2 regions of the Thioalkalivibrio sp. ALE9 genome follow, and region 1 is predicted to be linked to the other one. Evidence: riboswitches for the same ligand, from Rfam matches in the RefSeq annotation. Region 1 holds a riboswitch; the other holds the start of a gene.
What was found. A riboswitch is a leader RNA that binds a small molecule or an ion and turns the genes downstream of it on or off. The one in region 1 is predicted to bind cobalamin.
Positions count from the first base shown of each region.

Region 2: it holds a riboswitch for cobalamin, as region 1 does, so the genes downstream of both, bluB (5,6-dimethylbenzimidazole synthase) here and D106_RS0100790 (TonB-dependent receptor domain-containing protein) in region 1, are expected to answer to the same signal.

Region 1 is NZ_KB898122.1:161,706-170,967, forward strand. It holds gene D106_RS0100785 (hypothetical protein) at 1-1,232, shown strand, start outside; cobalamin riboswitch at 1,320-1,567, shown strand; gene D106_RS0100790 (TonB-dependent receptor domain-containing protein) at 1,709-3,523, shown strand; gene D106_RS0100795 (cob(I)yrinic acid a,c-diamide adenosyltransferase) at 3,527-4,081, shown strand; gene D106_RS0100800 (cobaltochelatase subunit CobN) at 4,193-8,743, shown strand; gene D106_RS0100805 (MotA/TolQ/ExbB proton channel family protein) at 8,881-9,262, shown strand, end outside.
Region 2 is NZ_KB898134.1:3,781-13,042, forward strand. It holds gene D106_RS0112180 (YIP1 family protein) at 1-170, opposite strand, end outside; gene cobS (adenosylcobinamide-GDP ribazoletransferase) at 234-1,004, opposite strand; gene D106_RS0112190 (histidine phosphatase family protein) at 1,353-1,916, opposite strand; gene cobT (nicotinate-nucleotide--dimethylbenzimidazole phosphoribosyltransferase) at 1,913-2,974, opposite strand; gene cobU (bifunctional adenosylcobinamide kinase/adenosylcobinamide-phosphate guanylyltransferase) at 3,120-3,641, opposite strand; gene D106_RS0112205 (cobyric acid synthase) at 3,638-5,125, opposite strand; gene cobD (threonine-phosphate decarboxylase CobD) at 5,122-6,123, opposite strand; gene cbiB (adenosylcobinamide-phosphate synthase CbiB) at 6,140-7,042, opposite strand; gene bluB (5,6-dimethylbenzimidazole synthase) at 7,039-7,791, opposite strand; cobalamin riboswitch at 7,886-8,094, opposite strand; gene D106_RS0112225 (cobalamin-binding protein) at 8,242-9,144, shown strand; gene D106_RS0112230 (iron ABC transporter permease) at 9,151-9,262, shown strand, end outside.

The DNA of each region.
Region 1 (9,262 bases):
AGGTCGCCGACCTGCTGCGCGATCGGCTGCGCGGCGTGGCGCCGACCCAGGACGATGGCGTGCGCCGGGTGGACCAGTTCCTGGACCGCCTGTTTTCCGCCGCCGATGCCGACGACCTGGCCCGGTGCACCCTCGACGATGTGCAGGCGATCTTCGTGCTCGCGTTCGAGCTCGTGAACGGGCGCCAGATCAAGCGCCTGAGCTTCGAATGGTCCGGTGGCTGGCAGCTCGGGGCCGCCCTGGATCGACTGGAGTCCCAGGGCAACCGCTTTCGCGTGGCGCAGGCCGGGGTGGTCAGCCGCCTGCGCTCGCTCGGTATTCTGCTGTCCCAGAGCGATGCCTCGGGGCTGGACCCGCAGGTCCTGCGCGAGCCCGTAACCGACCTGGGGCGCCAGGTCCTGGAGGCACTGCGTACCCTGGAGGATCGGGAACCCGACGAGCATTCGCCGGAAGGCCAGCTCCTGGGGCTGGCACTGCGTCGGGTCGAGGACCTGCGCGAGGCGCGCGACCAGCTGATGCAGGCGCAGAGCCGTTACGCCAATGCGGTGGAGCGCTGGGAGGCCCTGCGCCGCGCCCAGGTGGAGAAGCGGGGCGAGAAGCGCTGGTTCAAGCGCAGTGTGCGCGGTATCCGGGTCAGCGAGGAGCTGATCGAGCTGACCGATGACCAGAAGCTGAAGCTGGCCAACGACTTCTGCAACTTCCTTAAGGAGTTGAAGATCCAGCGCGAAGGCGACCTGTTCTACTTCGGGGGGGCGGCGCTGGACGCCGAGACGGCCAAGCGCATCGGCATCCAACTGGCCCTGATCCTGGAGCCGCTGGTGGACCTCACCAACCCGAGCATCCAGCGCGCCATCTACGCCAACCCGGCCGCGTATCTTGGGGGGCTGTATGTGGGCATGAGCGCGGATGCCAAGGCGGGTCTGGGCTCGGCCATGGTGCGCAAGGTCCGCCAGGATCTCGGGCGCATGGCCGAATGGCTGGCGATGCGCCTCACGCGTATCTATCACCTGCCTTTGAGCGATTCCATGCGCGATTTCCTGGTCGAGCAGTACGGCGCCAACCGCGAGCGCCTGGACATGCTGGCAACGCATGCCGGGGACGAGTCGCATCCCGTGGCACTGCGCGCCGAGCGGTCGCCCGAGTTTGACGCCATGCTGCAGGACAAGACCTGGGGCCTGCTGCTGAAGCGCGGGACCCGCTATCTCCACGCCGAGGAGCGGCGCCGCCGCTGATGATCCGTCGCGACGGGCCTGGTTCGACGGTTCCGGTTGTGCGAGATCGAGTCTCCCCCGGCTGGTAATTTTGCGCCCAATTGTGTAGTGTTCGCCGCGTTCCCCGGTGCCCGGCCAGGCTCGACCTGGCGGGTTAAACGGGAAGTTCGGTGAGTCCAGACGGGTCCTCGGGAGCCGCGGGCGAAACCGACGCTGCCCCCGCAACGGTGATCGAGCGAGGGACCGTCCGACGGTCCCTGATGGTCGCGGCCAGTGCCACTGAACATAAGGTTCGGGAAGGCGCCGCACCGGAACGCTCGTCAGCCCGGAGACCGGCCAGGGAATGATCGCGCGGCATGCGGCGGGCATGCGAGGCGGATGATCGGGCCTGGCCGTTAGCCGGTTGAGGCCGATCCCCCTCGTGTCTGTCTCCCCCTGTTCGCGCGATCCCGACGAATCAACGGCGTGCGGGCGGCTCGCCGGGAGACACGGACGACATGAAACGCACAGCACTTTCCACGGCCATCCTGCTGGCCACCAGTCCCGCTCTGGCGGATACGCCGGATACCAACGACGCGCAGACCCTGGAAACCGTCCAGGTCACCGCCTCTCGCATCGCGCAGACCGTCGACGAGACGCTCGCTTCGGTGACCATCATCGACCGCGAAGAGATCGAGCGCCTGCAGCCCCAGCAGTTCACCGATCTGCTGGAGGGCCGCGCCGGGATCGAAACTTCCCAGAACAGCGCCTTCGGCAAGACAACTTCCGTCTACACCCGCGGGACAAGCTCCGACCACACCCTGCTTCTGATCGACGGCGTGCGCATGGGGTCGGCCACCAGTGGTGGCGCAAGCTGGCAGTTCCTGCCACCGGAGGAGATCGAGCGGGTGGAGATCGTGCGCGGTCCGCGCACCAGCATCTACGGTTCCGATGCGATTGGTGGCGTGGTGCAGACTTTCACTCGCGAAGGCCGCAAAGGGCCTCCGAAAGTCAACGCGTTTGTCGGCGGTGGCAGTTTCAATACCCGCGAGGCCGGGGTTGGTGTCGCGGGTGGTACCGAGAGCACGAACTACAGTTTCTCGCTCAGCCACTTCGCGACCGACGGCATCAATGTGCAGGACGATGTCGGTGACGACGAGCGGGATGGCTACGACAACACCTCGTTGGCAACCAAGGTCTCGCACCGTCTGGATAATGGCGTCGAGTTCTTCGGGAATATTCTTTATTCGGAGGGCACGACCGAATTCGACAGTGGCTCGATCTTCTCGCCGGATGAATCCGACTTCGTCCATGCCGCGCTTCGCGCCGGCGTGAGAATTCCCGTCACTCAGCGTTGGGACACCGAGCTCTCTGCAGGGCACAGTCGCGACGAATCGGACAACTTTCTTGAGGGGGAATTCTTTTCCCAGTTCGATACCCGTCGCGATATGGTCAATTGGCGCAACGACATTGTGGTTGCGGACAATATCCTCGTCATCACCGGTATCGACGCCTACGAGGATCGTGTGGCGAGCGATACCGTTTACGACGAGGATTCGCGCTACAACCTAGGAGCGTATTCCGTTGTTCAGGTCGACATGGGTCGCCACGACCTGGAAGGCAGCCTGCGCTACGACGACAACGAACAGTTTGGTGACAAGGTCACGGGACAAGTGGCCTGGGGCTTTCAGATGACCGACCCGCTGCGTCTGCGGGCGTCCTACGGCACTGCGTTCAAGGCGCCGACTTTCAACGACCTGTACTTCCCCGGGTTTGGTAATACCGACCTCGAGCCGGAGGATTCGCGGAGCCTCGAAATCGGGGCGCGCTACACACGCGAGGCCTACTATGCCGATGCTGCCGTCTTCCGCACGGAACTGGATCAGATGATCAGTTTTGATCCCGTTGCATTTCGGGCTGAGAACATCGATGAAGCACGTATTCAGGGAATCGAGCTGGAAGCGGGTTACGAAAGCCCGCGCTGGGCTTCTCGCGCTTCCCTTACGCTGATGGACGCCGAAGATCGTGAGACTGGCAAGGAACTTCGCCGGCGCTCGCCCGTGACGGCCCGGTTCGATCTCGATCGGAATCTCAACCGTTTTTCGGTTGGGGGCTCAGTGATTGCCAAGAGCCGGTCGTTCGACGATCAGGATAACGATGTTCGACTGTCCGGATACGGCCTGATGAACCTGCGCGCGAGCTATCAGATTGCGCCGGAATGGCAGCTTCAGGCGACGGTCAATAATGTGTTCGACAAGGACTACGAGACCGCCCTTGGCTACAACCAGCCGGGCCGGGCCGCGTTCTTGAAGCTGCGCTACCAGCAGAGGTGATTCATGGGTAATCGACTGTCAAAGATTGCGACCCGTACGGGTGACGAAGGCCGGACCGGCCTCGGTGATGGCTCGCGGGTAGACAAGGACAGCCACCGCGTCGAGGCCTTTGGCGACGTGGACGAGCTGAACAGTGTCGTGGGCCGGGTGCTGGTCCACGACCTGCCCGAAGAGGTCCGTCGTTCGCTGGCTCTGGTGCAGCACGAGTTGTTTGATCTCGGAGCGGAACTGGCCGTGCCGGGGCATCAGGCCCTCCCGGAGGCTTCCGTGGAGCGTCTGGATGTGGAGCTGGAGTCCTTCAACGCCGATTTGCCCGCCCTGAAGGAGTTCATCCTTCCGGGCGGGGGTCCCGCTACGGCCGACTGTCACATTGCGCGTACCGTCTGCCGGCGTGCGGAACGGCGTCTGGTGGCGCTCAATCACCACGAGGCATTGCGTCCGGCGTCGCTGGCCTATGTCAACCGGTTGTCGGATCTCCTGTTCGTGCTCTGCCGTGTGCTGGCTCGTCACGAAAACGGTGCGGAGGTCCTCTGGCAGCCGGCCAACCAGCGCGGCTGACGGGTCTTCTTGGGGGCGCCGCGCTGGCGGCGTCCCATTCCCATTGCAACGGTCGAGGCGTGTCGAGTACACGCCTCGCACCCTGTTGCACCTGTTTATCGGGAAGTTTCCATGCGTTTTCGTTGCACGATCCTGAGCGTTTTCGCGCTTTTCCTTTTCGGAATGGTCCCGGCCCATGCGGGTCCGCTCGTGGTGGGTGTGGTCTCCGATCGCTCGGCGGCGGAGGTGGCCGCAGGCGCGCATCGTTTCCTGGAGGCCTATCCGCAGGCGGAGGTGATCCTGCGGACACCGGAGCAGCTCGCGGACAAGTCGGACGAGGCGGTATCGGCGCTGTGGCGGGAGGCCGACGCCATACTCGTCGCGGCTGTTTTCGGGGACCAGGCCGCGCGCCTCGACCGTCTGTTGCGGGAGACCCCGCCGCCCGAGGGGGCCCCGATTCTGGCCATTAACAGCGTGCGTCACCTGACGGCCCTGTCCCGGATCGGCGGCGAGGCCGTACTCGTGGGTCTCGATGACGAGAAGCGCACCGAACTGGCGGCCAACCCCGACCCGGGCGAAGACCCGCGCGTGCACCTGGCCCAACAGCGGGAGCGTTTCCCCGAACAGGCAGACTGGCTGACCGGGCGCGCGTTCTATCAGGGGCGTACGCCGGAGAACATGGAAGGCCTGATGCGCTGGCTGGCCGCGCGCGGCGGGCACGAGATCGAAGTTCCGGAGCCGGACCCGCGCGAGACCATCCGCTATTACCGGCATGGGAACTCCACTCCCGACCCGGACGATCTCGAGCTGGACGACGGGCCCGCCGTGGCGTTGCTGGACCTGGACACCGGTGACCGACCGGGAGACCGCGCGCTTCTGGACGCAGCCTGCGAAGCCCTGGAGGCGCGAGACATCCAGTGCTTTGCGGTGCTGGCGCGCTGGGGCGGGGCCAGCCGCGAGGCGGTCGAGACGCTGGCCGAGGCGGCCGGGCCGGCGGATCTGGCGGGTATCGTCAGCCTGCAGGACTTCGTGGTCGGTGGGGGCGGCAACCGCCAGGCGGTGGCCGAGGCCTTCGGCGCGCTGGATGTCCCGGTGATCAAGGGGATCCGCCTGGCGGATGTGAGCGCAACCCAGTGGCGGCTCTCGCACGAGGGTATCCCCTGGGACAAGGTCCACTATCACGTGGCCATGCCGGAGTTGCAGGGCATGAGCCAGCCGATGGTGCTCGCGACCGCGGGCGCGCCGGAACAGGACGAACGCACCGGCGTGCGCCTGACCCTGACCGAGCCGGTCGACGAGCGGGTCGAGGCCCTGGCCGATCGGGTGGCGACCTGGCAGCGGCTGCGCCGCCTGGATAACGCGGACAAACGGGTGGCGGTGGTTTACTACAACCATCCGCCGGGTCGCCAGAACATTGGTGCGGACAAGCTGGATGTCCCCGAGTCGCTGCTGGAGATCCTGCAGCGACTCGAAGCCGCCGGGTACGACCTGGGCGACGCGGTGCCGGAGGACGCCGAGACCCTGCTGGAGATGATCCAGGATCGAGCCGTGAACCTGCCGGAACAGGCGGATGCGCTGGACGCGATCGCCGGCCGGGTCGCCTCGCTGGATCGCGACCAGTATCAGGCGTATTTCGATAGCCTACCGGAGCCCGTTCGGGCCGAACTGGTCGACGGCCCGATCGGCTATCTGCAGGCACGCCTGGAGGCCGCCAGGGCCGCCGATAAGGTCGAGATCGCGCAAGCTGCGCTGGAAAGCGGTGTCGGTGATCTGCGCCACATGCTCGAGAGTTATCCGCACGCGGCGCAGGAGCGGGCACTGGACCTGCTGGCCCAGTACGAGGAGGCCTGGGAGGCCACGCTGGCGGGAGAAGATGCCCACGCGACCACCGAGCAGTTGCGCAAGGCGCTGGTGCGCACGGGCATCCCCGGCCTGACCGGCTGGGGCGACCCGCCGGGCGAGGCGATGACCCGCGATGGCGAGATGCTGTTCCCGGGGATCGAGTTCGGCAATGTGTTCATCGGCCCGCAGCCGCCGCGCGGCTGGGAGGTCAGCGAGCGCCTGCTGCACGCGAATACCACGTTCCCGCCGACCCACCAGTATGTCGGCTTCTACCACTGGATCCGCGATCACTTCGAGGCGGACGCGCTGGTCTACGTCGGGCGTCATTCGACCCGCGAATTCCTGCCGCGCCGGCGCGCGGGGCTGGCACCGGATGATTACCCCGAGATCCTTGGCGGGGCCCTGCCGATCATCTATCCCTACATTGTCGATGGCGTGGGTGAGGGCATCCAGGCCAAGCGCCGCGCCATGGGCGTGATGATCAGCCACCTGACCCCGCCGCTGGCGGCCACCGAGCTCTACGACAGCCTGCTGGAACTGCGCCAGCTGGTGGAGACCTACGAGGCCGCCGCACAGCCGGATGCCGCGACGCGCTCGCGGGCCGCCCAGACCCTGCGCGAACGTATCGAGGACCTTGGCCTGACCGAGACCATCGAGCGTGAACTGGCGCGGGGTCACCATCACGATCACGGGCATCACCATGATGGTCACGGTGATCATCACGAGGGGCATCACGACGAGGATGACACTGGCCATGGCGAAGGCCACGGAGACGAACACGGCGATGAACATCGCGACGCGGACCATCACCGGGAACACGGGGATGAAGAGCACGAACACGCCCATGAGCATGACCACGCGGACGAGCATGCGGATGAGGGCCATGATGAACACGCAACGACCGTGCTGGCGGAGATGGACGAGGAGTTGCTGGTCCACGAGATCGGGCATTACCTGACCGACATGCAGGAAGACCAGATGCCGCTGGGGCTGCACGTGTTCGGACGCGACTGGAGCGACGAGGCTGTGGACACGATGCTCGAGTCGATGGCGGGTGACGACGCGGTCGACGACGACTGGGATGCGAAGCTGCGTGGATCCCCGGCCAGCGAGCGCGCGCATCTGCTGGCGGCGCTCGAAGGCCGTTTCGTGCCGCCAGGGCAGGGCAATGACCCGATCCGTACGCCGGAGGTATTGCCGACCGGGCGCAACTTCCACGCGCTGGCGGCGGACCTGGTCCCCACGCGTATCGCCTGGGGTATCGGTCAGGAGCTGGCTGCGGATGCCCGCGAGCACGGCGATCCCGAGGCGGATGGCAGCGAGGCGATCATCCTCTGGGCGTCAGACACTGTGCGCGACGAGGGCGTGATGATCGCCTTTGGCATGGACATGCTGGGCATTCGTCCGGCCTGGAACAGTCGCGGGATCGTCCAGGGGCTGGAGCGCATGGACCTTGATGAAGCTGGGCGCGATCGACGTCGCGATGCCCTGTTTACCACCTCCGGTCTGTTCCGCGACCTCTACGAGGACCAGCTGGTGTGGCTGGACCGGGCCGCGCGCCTCGCGCTGGACGGATCGTCCGAGACCATTCTTGCCGAGTACCCCGAGCTGGAAGAGGCACTGGAAGCGGCCCTGGCCCCGCTGGGGCAAGACCTGCGCGATCCGGGCACCGAGCCCCTGGCGCGCAACGATGTGGCCGCCCAATGGGTGGAGGACACCCAGGCCCTGCGCGCCGCAGGCCTCAATGGCCTCGAGGCGGGTCAGCAGGCCGCGCTGCGGGTGTTCGGTACCGCCCCCGGGGCCTATGGGGCCGGGGTCAATCGTCTCGCGGACCGTTCCGGCGCCTGGGAGGACCGTGCCGAACTGGGGGCGGCCTATATGCGCCGGATGGGCCACGCCTACGGGGCGGACGAATCCGGTGGCTCCGCGCACGAGGCCTTCGAGGCCCGGCTGGGCCAGGTCGGGCGCACCTATCTCGGGCGCGCCTCGCACCTCTACGGCCTGCTGGACAACGACGACGGTTTTGACTTTCAGGGCGGGCTTTCGACCGCGGTCGAAAGTATTCGCGGCGCTGTGCCGGACAACCGCGTGCTGCAGCACGCCGATCCGGACGACCCGCGGGTGGAGACGCTGGGCCGCGCGCTGATGCGCGAGCTGCAGGGGCAGAACCTGAACCCGCAGTGGATCGAGCCGCTGATGGATCACGGCTATGCCGGGGCCCGCACCATGGCCCGCGACTTCGTCGACAACCTGTGGGGCTGGCAGGCCACCAACCCAGAGATCATCCGCTCCTGGGTCTGGGACGAGGTGCATGACGTGTATCTGCAGGACCGCCACGGCCTGGGCGTGGACGAATTCCTCGCCGACGGCCACAACGTGCATGTGAAGACCCACCTGCAGGCCGTGCACCTGGTCGCGGCCAGCCATGGGTTCTGGGAGGCCGACCCCGAGGTGCTGGATGCCTTGTCCGAGCGCTTCGCGGAACTGGTCGCCGAGCACGGCCTGCCGGGCAGTGGCCACACGCGCCCGGATCACCCGATGCTGGACGAGGTGGCCGAGCGCCTGGAGGACCCCGAACTGCGCGAGGCCTTCGAGGCCGTGCGCGCGTCCGCGCAGATCGATCGCGCACAGGCGGAGGCCGACCCCAGCCGTGTCACCGAGATCCAGCCGCTGGAAGACCCGGCGGCGCAAGAAATGCAGGAGATCCCCGAATCGGCCGAGGCCGACGGCGGGCAGGAGGCTGGCGACGAGGCGGGGGGCATGCCCTGGCTCCCGTGGCTGGTCGCCGGTGTGCTGTTCCTGCTTCTGATCGGTGGTATCGCCGCCGGCCGACGGCGATAACCGCCGCTGGAAATGTCTCCTGTAGGAGGCCAGCCCTCTGGCCGATGGGGTATGTCCGGCGGCTCATCGGCCGGAGGGCTGGCCTCCTACATAAGAACGTGGGAAGCGCTGAACAAAGGTTAATGAGGTAAACGCGAATGCCGTTCTCGATCACGATGGAACTGATGGACACCGTGGTGCGCTGGCTGCTGGAGCCGGTGATCGTCGGTCTGCTGGTGCTGGTCGCGGTCGCCGTGTGGGAGCTTGGGCTGGCACTGGGTGAACGTTCCGGCGGAGTGTGCCGGCTGGAGGCCACCGGTGACGCCGAGCGACTGGCCTACCGCGCACGACGCCGCATCGACCGCGCGGATCTGCTGGCACGCATCGGCCCGATGCTCGGGCTGATGGGGACGTTGATTCCGCTGGGTCCCGGGCTGGCCGCGATGGGCCGGGGCGAACTGGAAATCCTGGCCCAGGCCGTTACGGTGGCGTTCAACACCACGGTGCTGGGGCTGCTGGTCGGCATCCTCGGCTTCCTGC
Region 2 (9,262 bases), on a different contig from region 1:
TGGCTGATCACCACGCTGAGCAGCAGGACCGGTAAGACAAGTCGCAGGAAGGTCTGCCACCAGGCCGGGGCGAGGCCCAGCGCACCGACCTCACGCACCATCCCCAAGGGATTGAGCAATGCGCCTAGGAGCAATCGGGGAAGATTCAGGCAACTGGGGTACCGGCTCATGCCGCGAGTATGTGGCAATTCTGTGACGTTCTCGTGACAACCTTCACGCGCCCTGGCGACACCTCAACCGGCGAGCGTCAGTACCAGAATCACGAACGTCAGGGTCTCCACCAGCTCCAGCGTGGCGCCGGCGGTGTCGCCGGTGAAGCCGCCCAGCCAGTGTTTCAGGAGGCGGGTGGCACCCCACAGCAGCGCCCCGGCGGCGAGGACGGCCACGATCACGCCCCACAGCCCCGACACCAGCCCCAGCACCAGTACCAGCAGGGCCGCGACACCGACCGTGCCCTTCGCGGCCCCGCGCGGCAGGTGTTGCGCCATCTCCGCGCCCAGGCCCACCGGGTTCACGTAGGGCGTAGTCAGAAACAGCACCGGCGGCACCAGGCGCGCCAGCACGATGGCGAGCAGGACGGCCATCCACGCGCCGGCTTCCACCACGGCCACCAGTGCCGTGCCCTTCAGCGCCAGCACCAGGATCATTGCCGCGACGGCCATGGGACCGCAGGCCGGGTCCTTCATGATCCCGCGGGCGCGCTCCGGATGGCGTTGCCCCCCGACCCAGGCATCCACCGTGTCCGCCAGCCCGTCCAGGTGCAGCGCGCCCGTCAGGGCCACCCAGAACGTCAGCACCAATGCCGCGACGAGGAGCGTCGGCGCGCCGGGAATGGCAGACAGCCCGATGCCGACGATCACCACGATCAGGCCCAGGATGAGCCCGACCAGCGGATAGGTCAGTACCGAACGCCCCAGATCCTCGGGGCGCGGCTCCAGCGCGGGGGTCGGCAGGCGTGTGAGGAACTGGATGGCCAGCCAGAGGGGCGCCATCACGGGGTTCATGCGACCCCTCCGCCATTCCTGCCGGTAGGCGGCCAGCCCCCTGGCCGATGGGGCGCTGGCATTTTCCCGATCGGCCAGAAGCGAGCCAATACCGAGTTCATACGGCCCCCTCCGTCACCCCTGCCTGTAGGAGGCCAGCCCCTGGCCGATGGGGCGCTGGCACGTTCCCGATCGGCCAGGGGGCTGGCCTCCTACATGTTTCGTACCCGATCACGCGGGCAGCGAAACGTCCGTCAGAGGCAGGCGCGGGCCGGGGCTTCGCGTGCAAGCACGCTCCCGCAGAACCGCACGCAAGTGCCCGGGCGCGGGTTGGCTCGGGGTCCTGTTGCAGTGCGGGATGGGTAATCATCAGTAGGCCTGCCATGGCTCGACAATATGCAGGGACGCGAGCGGGACGTCGATACTCAGGAGTTTTTCCAGCGGCCAGCCCTCGTGCAGGGCACGGATCAGGCGGATGACCCCGCCGTGGGCGATCACGAGCACGCGCTCCCCTTCGTTGGGCGCCAGTTCATTCCAGCCGGCGACCACACGCTCGCGAAACGCCCCAAGCGACTCGCCATTGGGCGGCGCATGATTCAGTGGATCTTCCCAGAAGCGACCCAGGGCATTGGCCTGCGTCTCCATCAGCGCTGCCGCCGTACGGCCTTCCCAGTCGCCGAAGTCGAGTTCGGCCAGCCGTTCGTCCACGGCGAGTGGCACGCCTGCCTGCCCGGCGAACGCCTCGGCAGGCCCGAGGCATCGCATCAACGGCGAGCAGACGACGCGATCCCAGTCGGCGTCACGCGCGAGTGTCTCGCGCATTGCGTGCCAGCCTGCTGCCGTCAGCGGGACATCGCTGCCACGCCCACAAAACCCCTGGCCCGTCGTCTCGCCGTGCCGCAGCAGGCCGATGCGTGTGGCGTCCGTGCTCAACTGCCCTCTCCGCTCACACCCGCCTCGGCGAAAGTCGCCATCCCCGAATGCAGCTCGCAGGCCAGGCGCAGCAGGGGCACGGCGGTGGCCGCCCCGCTCCCCTCGCCCAGGCGCATGCCGAGATCGAGCAGTGGCTCGGCCGCCAGCGCCTGCAGCAGTCGCTGGTGGCCCGGCTCCGCCGAACTGTGGGCGTAAAAGAACCACTCCGCGGTGCCCGGGCACAGGCGTTCCGCCACCAGCGCCGCCGAGGTGCTGATGAAGCCGTCCACCAGTACCGGCAACCCGATCTGTGCCGCGGCGATATAGGCGCCGGCCAGGCCCGCGATCTCGAAGCCACCCAGACAACGCAGGCTGCCCAGCGCATCGCCGCGCACATCGACGTGAGTGCTCAATGCCTGCTCGATCACCTCGGCCTTGTGGCGCACGCCATTGGCATCCAGACCCGTGCCGGGCCCGGCCAGATCGGCCGGCGGCAGGTCCAGCAATGAACAGGCAAGTGCGGCGGCCGCCGTGGTATTGCCGATGCCCATCTCGCCACCGATGAACAGTTGCGCCCCGCCCCTTCGGGCGCGCTCGGCGCACTGGCGGCCGGCGTTCAGCGCGCGCTCCAGCTGCGCCGGCATCATCGCCGGTTCGCGGGCCAGGTTGGCGGTGCCGGGACCCAGATTGAGTTGCTGCACGCCGCTGACGGCCGGTGGCTGAGCCACGGTACCCAGATTGATCACCTCGATGGACGCGCCCAGGTGCCGTGCCAGCACCGAGATTGCCGCGCCGCCGTTCGCGAAGTTCGCGACCATCTGCGCGGTCACCGCCTGGGGGAATCGCGAGATCCCTTCGGCGACCACGCCGTGGTCACCGGCGAACACCGCGATGTGCACCTGCTCCAGCGTCGGTTGGCCCACGCCCTGCATGGCGGCCAGGCGTTCGGCGATCGCCTCCAGCTGGCCCAGTGAGCCGGGCGGCTTGGTCAGTTGGGCCTGCCGCTCGGCCGCTGCCTGGCGCGCCTCGGCGCTCAGGGGCGCCGGCGGCACCTGCAGCCAGTCACAGTCTTCGGTCACATGTTCTCCCTATTCGATCCGTCTTCGCGGGCAAGCCCGCTCCCACAAACAAACTCGCTCCCACAAAGGCATGTGCGGCAGCCTTGTGGGAGCGGGCTTGCCCGCGAACCCTTGTCACCCTGGCTACAGCAAAGCCCGCCCTGGATCACAGAAGGTCACCCTTGAGCACATGCGGGAGACCGGCGACGGTGAGGACCACGCGGTCCATCTCGGGGGCCAGGCGCTGGTGCAGCCAGCCGGCCTCGTCGGCGAAGCGGCGGGACAGTGCATCCATGGGGGTAATGCCCATCCCCGTCTCGTTGGAGACGAAGACGAGCGTGCCCGGCAAGCCCGGGATCGTCTCGATCAGGGCCTCGCGCTCGCGTTCGATCCGGGCCTCGTCATCGGTGCACAGCAGCTGGGTCAGCCACAGGGTGAGGCAATCGACCAGCAGGCACTGGCCCGGGCCAGCGGCCTGTTCCAGTGCCCGCGCCAGCCCCGTGTCCGCCTCGACCAGGCCCCAGTCGCCGGGGCGGTCGGCGCGGTGGCGTTCGATTCGGCGCGCCATCTCGGCATCGTCGGCCCGTGCCGTGGCGACATAGGTGACCGGCAGGCCGGATTCCGCCGCCAGGCGTTCGGCCAGTCGGCTCTTCCCGGAACGCACGCCGCCCAGGACCAGGGTCTTCATGCCACCGGCTCTCCCGATTCCGCCCGCAGCAGGGTCAGTACACGCTTCATGTCCAGGTGTTCCTCCAGGGTATCCGCCAGGCGTGCAAGACCGCGTTCGCGCGCCGCGGCCAGGTCTTCTCCCTGTCCCGCACCGGGGCGCAGACCCGCCCAGTTCAGCAAGGCATCGGCGGCCTCCGAACGGTCGAATACGCCATGCACGTAGGTGCCGGCCACCGTACCGTCCTCGCTGCACGCGCCATCCGGCCCGTGCGCCAGATGCAGCAGCGGCCGCTCCAGTCCGGGCCCGGTCGTGATGCCCGCATGAATCTCGTAGCCTTCCACGCCTGCCTCCCGGCCCAGCACACGATCCCCGTGAACACGCTCCAGACGCTTTTCGGGGGCCAGGCGGGTCTCGATATCGAGCCAGCCAAGCCCCGGCGCGGAACCGGGCCGGCCCTCGACGCCGTCGGGGTCGTGCACGGCGCGCCCCAGCATCTGGAAGCCCCCACAGATGCCCAGCACCTTGCCACCGTAGCGCACATGCCGTTGCAGCGCGGCCTCCCAGCCCTGACCGCGCAGCCAGGCGAGGTCGTCGCGCACCGACTTGGAGCCCGGCAGGATCACCAGATCCGCCGGCTGCAACGACTCGCCGGGCCCGACAAAACGCAGATCCACCGCCGGGTGCAGGCGCAGCGGGTCGAAATCAGTGTGGTTGGAGATGCGCGGCAGGGCCGGGACGACCACCTTCAGCGCATCCGTAGCCTTCTCCGGCACCGCCTCGCGCGGAAGGGCGTCCTCGGCATCGAGATACAACCCCTGCAGGTACGGAATCACGCCGAGCACCGGCTTGCCGGTCTCCTGTTCCAGCCAGTCCAGCCCCGGCTGCAGCAGGCTGATATCGCCGCGAAAGCGGTTAATGACGAAGCCCTGAACCCGCGCACGCTCGGTCTCGCTCAGAAGCGCCAGCGTGCCCACCAGATGCGCGAACACCCCGCCCCGGTCGATATCCGCGACCAGGATCACCGGGCAGTCCACCGCCTCGGCGAAGCCCATGTTGGCGATATCGCCCGCGCGCAGGTTGATCTCCGCCGGCGAGCCCGCGCCTTCCACCAGCACGTGGTCGTACTGATCGGTCAGGCGCCCGTGCGACGCCAGTACCGCCTCGCGGGCCACCGGCTTGTAGTCGTGATAGGCCCGCGCATCCAGTTCCGCCGCGGGCCGCCCGTGGATGATCACCTGCGCGCCCTGGTCCGAGCTGGGCTTGAGCAGTACGGGATTCATGTCCGTATGCGGTTCCAGGCCGCAGGCGGCGGCCTGCAGGGCCTGGGCCCGGCCAATCTCGCCGCCATCGGCGGTGACGGCGCTGTTCAGCGCCATGTTCTGCGGCTTGAACGGCACCACCGACAGTCCACGGCGGTGCAGCACCCGCGCGAGCCCCGCCACCAGCACGCTCTTGCCGGCATCCGAGGTCGTCCCCTGCACCATCAGCGTCGTGCCCGTCATGCCCGCTGCAGCCCCGCTTCGAGACGCTGCCACTCGGCCGCGTCACCCGGCAGGCCAAACCGAAGACTCCCGGGCGCATCGAATCGACGCACCAGGATGCCCTGCCGGCCCAGATGGTCCTGCCAACCCGCGGGATCATCCACCCGGCACCACTGGAACAGCGCGGTGCCGCCGGTGGGCGCCAGCCCGTGCGCACGCAGCCGTTCCGCCAGGCGCTGGCCGCGCGCCTGCAGCTGGCTCCGAGTCTCGGCTTGCCAGGCGCGGTCGGTCAGCGCCCGGGTAGCAATCCAGCGCGAAGGTCCGGCAAGACCCCACGGACCCAGCCGGGCGGCCAGCTGCGCGCGCATCGCGTCGTCGGCGATCACGAACCCGACCCGCGCGCCCGCCAGCCCGAAGAACTTGCCGAGAGAACGCAGCACCACCAGGCCTTCGCGCGGTGCGTCCTGCGCGAGACTGGCCCCCGGCGTCACATCCATGAAGGCCTCGTCCACGATCAGCCAGCCACCACGCGCCGCCAGTTCCGCATGCCAGGCCAGCAGGTCCGCACGCTCGAAGCACTGCCCGGTCGGGTTATTCGGGTGGACCAGCACCAGCACGTCCAGCTCGGGCAGCGCCGCGGCGATCGCCTCGCCGTTTAGCGGGCGTACCGTGTGTCCGGCCTCCCGCCAGGCCCGGGCGTGCTCGTTGTAGCTGGGTTCGAGGATGCCGACGCGCGCCGTACCCGAGCGCAGCGCCGGCAACAACTGGATCGCCGCCTGCGAGCCCGCGACGGGCAAAGGCGCCGCGGTGCCGTAATAGTCAGCGGCCGCGGCCTCGAGCCCGTCCTCCGGTTCCGGCAGCCGCGCCCAGACCCGCTGCGGGACCTCGCCCACGGGATAGCCATGCGGGTTGATGCCGGTGGAAAGATCCAGCCACTCTGTTGCCGGAATGCCGTAGCGCGCTGCTGCCTGGCGCACACCACCCCCGTGCACTTGCACGAGCGCCCGGGGTTCGGGCATGGGAGCCTTCTGCGGATCAGAACAGGACAACGACAATCACCCCCACCACGATGAATGCCATCCAGATCGCCAGCGCCCGGTCCACCAGCGCCACCGCCTGACGAATGCCCGCGGCATCGGCCAGGCGGCCCATGCCCAGGCGCGGGCGCCACTCGCGCTGGCCGCCATAGGGCGCCGGGCCGCCCAGCACCACGCCCAGCGCACCGGCCCCAGCGGCCATCACCGGCCCGGCATTCGGGCTCTTCCATCCGGCGGCCTGTTCACGCCAGCACTGCAATGCGTCCCGCCCGCGCCCCGCCAGGGCATAGGCCAGGGCCGTCAGACGCGCCGGGATCAGGTTCATGGCGTCATCCAGCCACGCGGCCGCCCAGCCGAACGTGGCATACCGCTCGTTACGGTACCCCCACATCGCATCCAGGGTGTTGACCAGCCGGTAGGCCACCACGCCCGGTGCCCCGGCGACCAGGAACCAGAAGATCGTGGCAAACAGCGCATCGTTGCCGTTCTCCAGGACCGACTCGATGGTCGCCCCGCTCACCCCGCGCACGTCCAGGGCCTCCGTGTCCCGACTGACCAGCATCCCCACGCCCGTGCGGGCACCGTGCAAATCATCCGTCTCCAGGGCCCGCGCGACCACCTCTGCGTGTTCGTCCAGGCTGCGCCAGCCGATCGCCAGGGTCAGGATCGCCAGCGACAGCAGCCAGCCCCACGCCAGCGACGCCCCCAGAGCGGCCAGCGCCACCCATGGCAGGACCAACGCCGCGAGCAGCAACGCCCCGCGCAGGCGACTGGGCGCATGCCAGCGCGCCTCGGCCCAGGCCGCCAGCCGACCGAACCCGGCCAGCGGGTGGAATCGCCGCGGATCGCCGAACAAGCGATCGAGGATCAGGGCGCCTATCAGGATCAGGAAAGCGCTCATGCGCTGTCGGATCCGGTCCGTTCGTCCGCCCCGTTTCCGGCGCCTGCCGCATCCGGGGCGGCTGCCAGCTCGCCGCGCACGCCCCAGCGATCCTGAAAGACCAGTTCTTCCAGGGGCCGCCGGCGATCCCAGCCCGCGGTCTCCAGCATCGGCCGCTCGTAGAAACGCTCCACATGGCCGAGGCACAGCACCGCGATCGGATAGCCGCCCTCCGGCATGTCCAGCTGCCGCGCCAGCCAGTCCGGATCGAACAGCGAGACCCAGCCCATGCCCAGCCCCTCCGCGCGGGCCGCCAGCCACAGGTTCTGAATCGCGCAGGCCGCCGAGCACAGGTCCATCTCCGGTAGCGTACGCCGCCCCAGCACATAGCGTTCGCGGCCGTCGGTCAGGGCCACGACCAGCAACTCCCCCGCCTCGCGGATCCCTTCCAGCTTCAGGCGGTGCACCTCCGCCGCGCGCTCCCCGCAGGCCTCGGCGGTGCGGGCCTGCTCGTCCGCGGCGTGGGCATGCAGGGCCTCGCGCAGGGCCGGGTCGGTTACCCGCAGGAAGCGCCAGGGCTGCATGTACCCGACGCTAGGCGCGCGGTGGGCGGCCTCCAGCAGCCGGCGCAGCGTAGAGCCATCCACCGGATCCGGACGGAAATGGCGCATGTCGCGGCGTTCCCCGATCACGCGATAAACCGCCTCGCGCTCGGCCGAGGCGAACGCGTTCGGATGCTCTGCTGTCGGTTTGGGGTCTGGGTTCGTCATGCGTTTCCGTCGGGGCGACGGCACGGCGAAACCACGAAGGAACGGGCACCGCAGATGGTGCCCGTGCCCTCGATCGTTGCCCGCCGCACGATCGCAGGATGCGTCATCACCAGGCCGGTCTCCGGGCTTGCGAGCGTCGGCGGCTGCCGATGCCACAGACGCCTTCCCGTGACCCGTGGGGGCACAGTGGCCAAGCCTGCGGTGTGGTTCGCCGCTCACTTACCGTTGCGGGGGCAGCGCCGGATTTGCACCGGCTTCCCGTTTCACCTGCGCATTGCAGGCACCTGATTCAAGCCGCCGTATGATACGCGTTCGGCGCGCCCCCGACCAATTTGGGCACCAAACCATCTTGCCCATGCTGCTATGATGAAACGCTTTTGCGGCTTGCGCGCAGTACCGCGGCCACCCTCGATTCCACCTTCAATCAATTCCACAACCTTCGGATTTTCAATGGATTACAAGGCCCTCGGACGTTACCCCGCGATGCTCGTCGCGATGTTGCTGTGCACCGCGCCCGCACTGGCCGACCCGATCTCGGTGACCGACGACGACGGTCACGAGGTCCGGCTGGAACAACCCGCCGAGCGCATCGTCAGCCTCGCCCCGCATATCACCGAGGTCCTGTTCGCCGTCGGGGCTGGCGACAAGCTGGTGGGCGCGACCCAGCACAGTGACTTCCCGCCGGAGGCGGAGATGCTTCCCCGCGTGGGCGGCTACAGCCGCATCGATATGGAGCGCGTCGTGCAGCTCGATCCGGACCTGGTCGTTGCCTGGCGCAGCGGAAACTCGCAATCCCAGATCGAACACCTGCGCGAGCTCGGCTTCCACGTCTACGTGTCGGAGCCCCGCAGCTTCGATGGCGTGTCCGCCAGCATGCGCCGCATGGCACAGCTCGCCGGCACCGAGACGCAGGGCGACGAGGCGGTGCGAAGCTTCGAGGAGGCGATCGACACCCTTCGCCAGGACTACGCCGAGCGCGACCCGGTACGCCTGTTCTATCAGGTGTGGGAACAGCCCCTGATGACGGTGAACGACGACCACCTGATCAGCGAGGCGATCCGCCTGTGCGGCGGGGTGAACGTGTTCGGCCACCTGGACCGGCTGGTCCCGCGCATGGATCGCGAGGCGGTCATCGAGGCCGACCCGGAGGTTATCATTGGCGGCGGCATGGGCGAGGATCGGCCCGACTGGGTCATCGCCTGGACGCAATGGGAGGACATGACCGCGGTCCAGCGCGACAACCTGTTCTTCATCCCGCCGTCCCTGCTGCAGCGCCATACCCCGCGCATCGCCGAGGGCACCCGCCTGATGTGCGAGGAGCTCGAGCGGGCCCGACTCCGCCGGGTGGACTGACCCCTCGTGACCCGCGCCTTCCTCCTTGCCGCCGCGGTCCTGCTGCCGGCGTCGCTGCTGGCGGTGCTGATCGCGCTGGCCTTCGGCAGTGTCGCGATCGCGCCCGGCGACCTGCTGG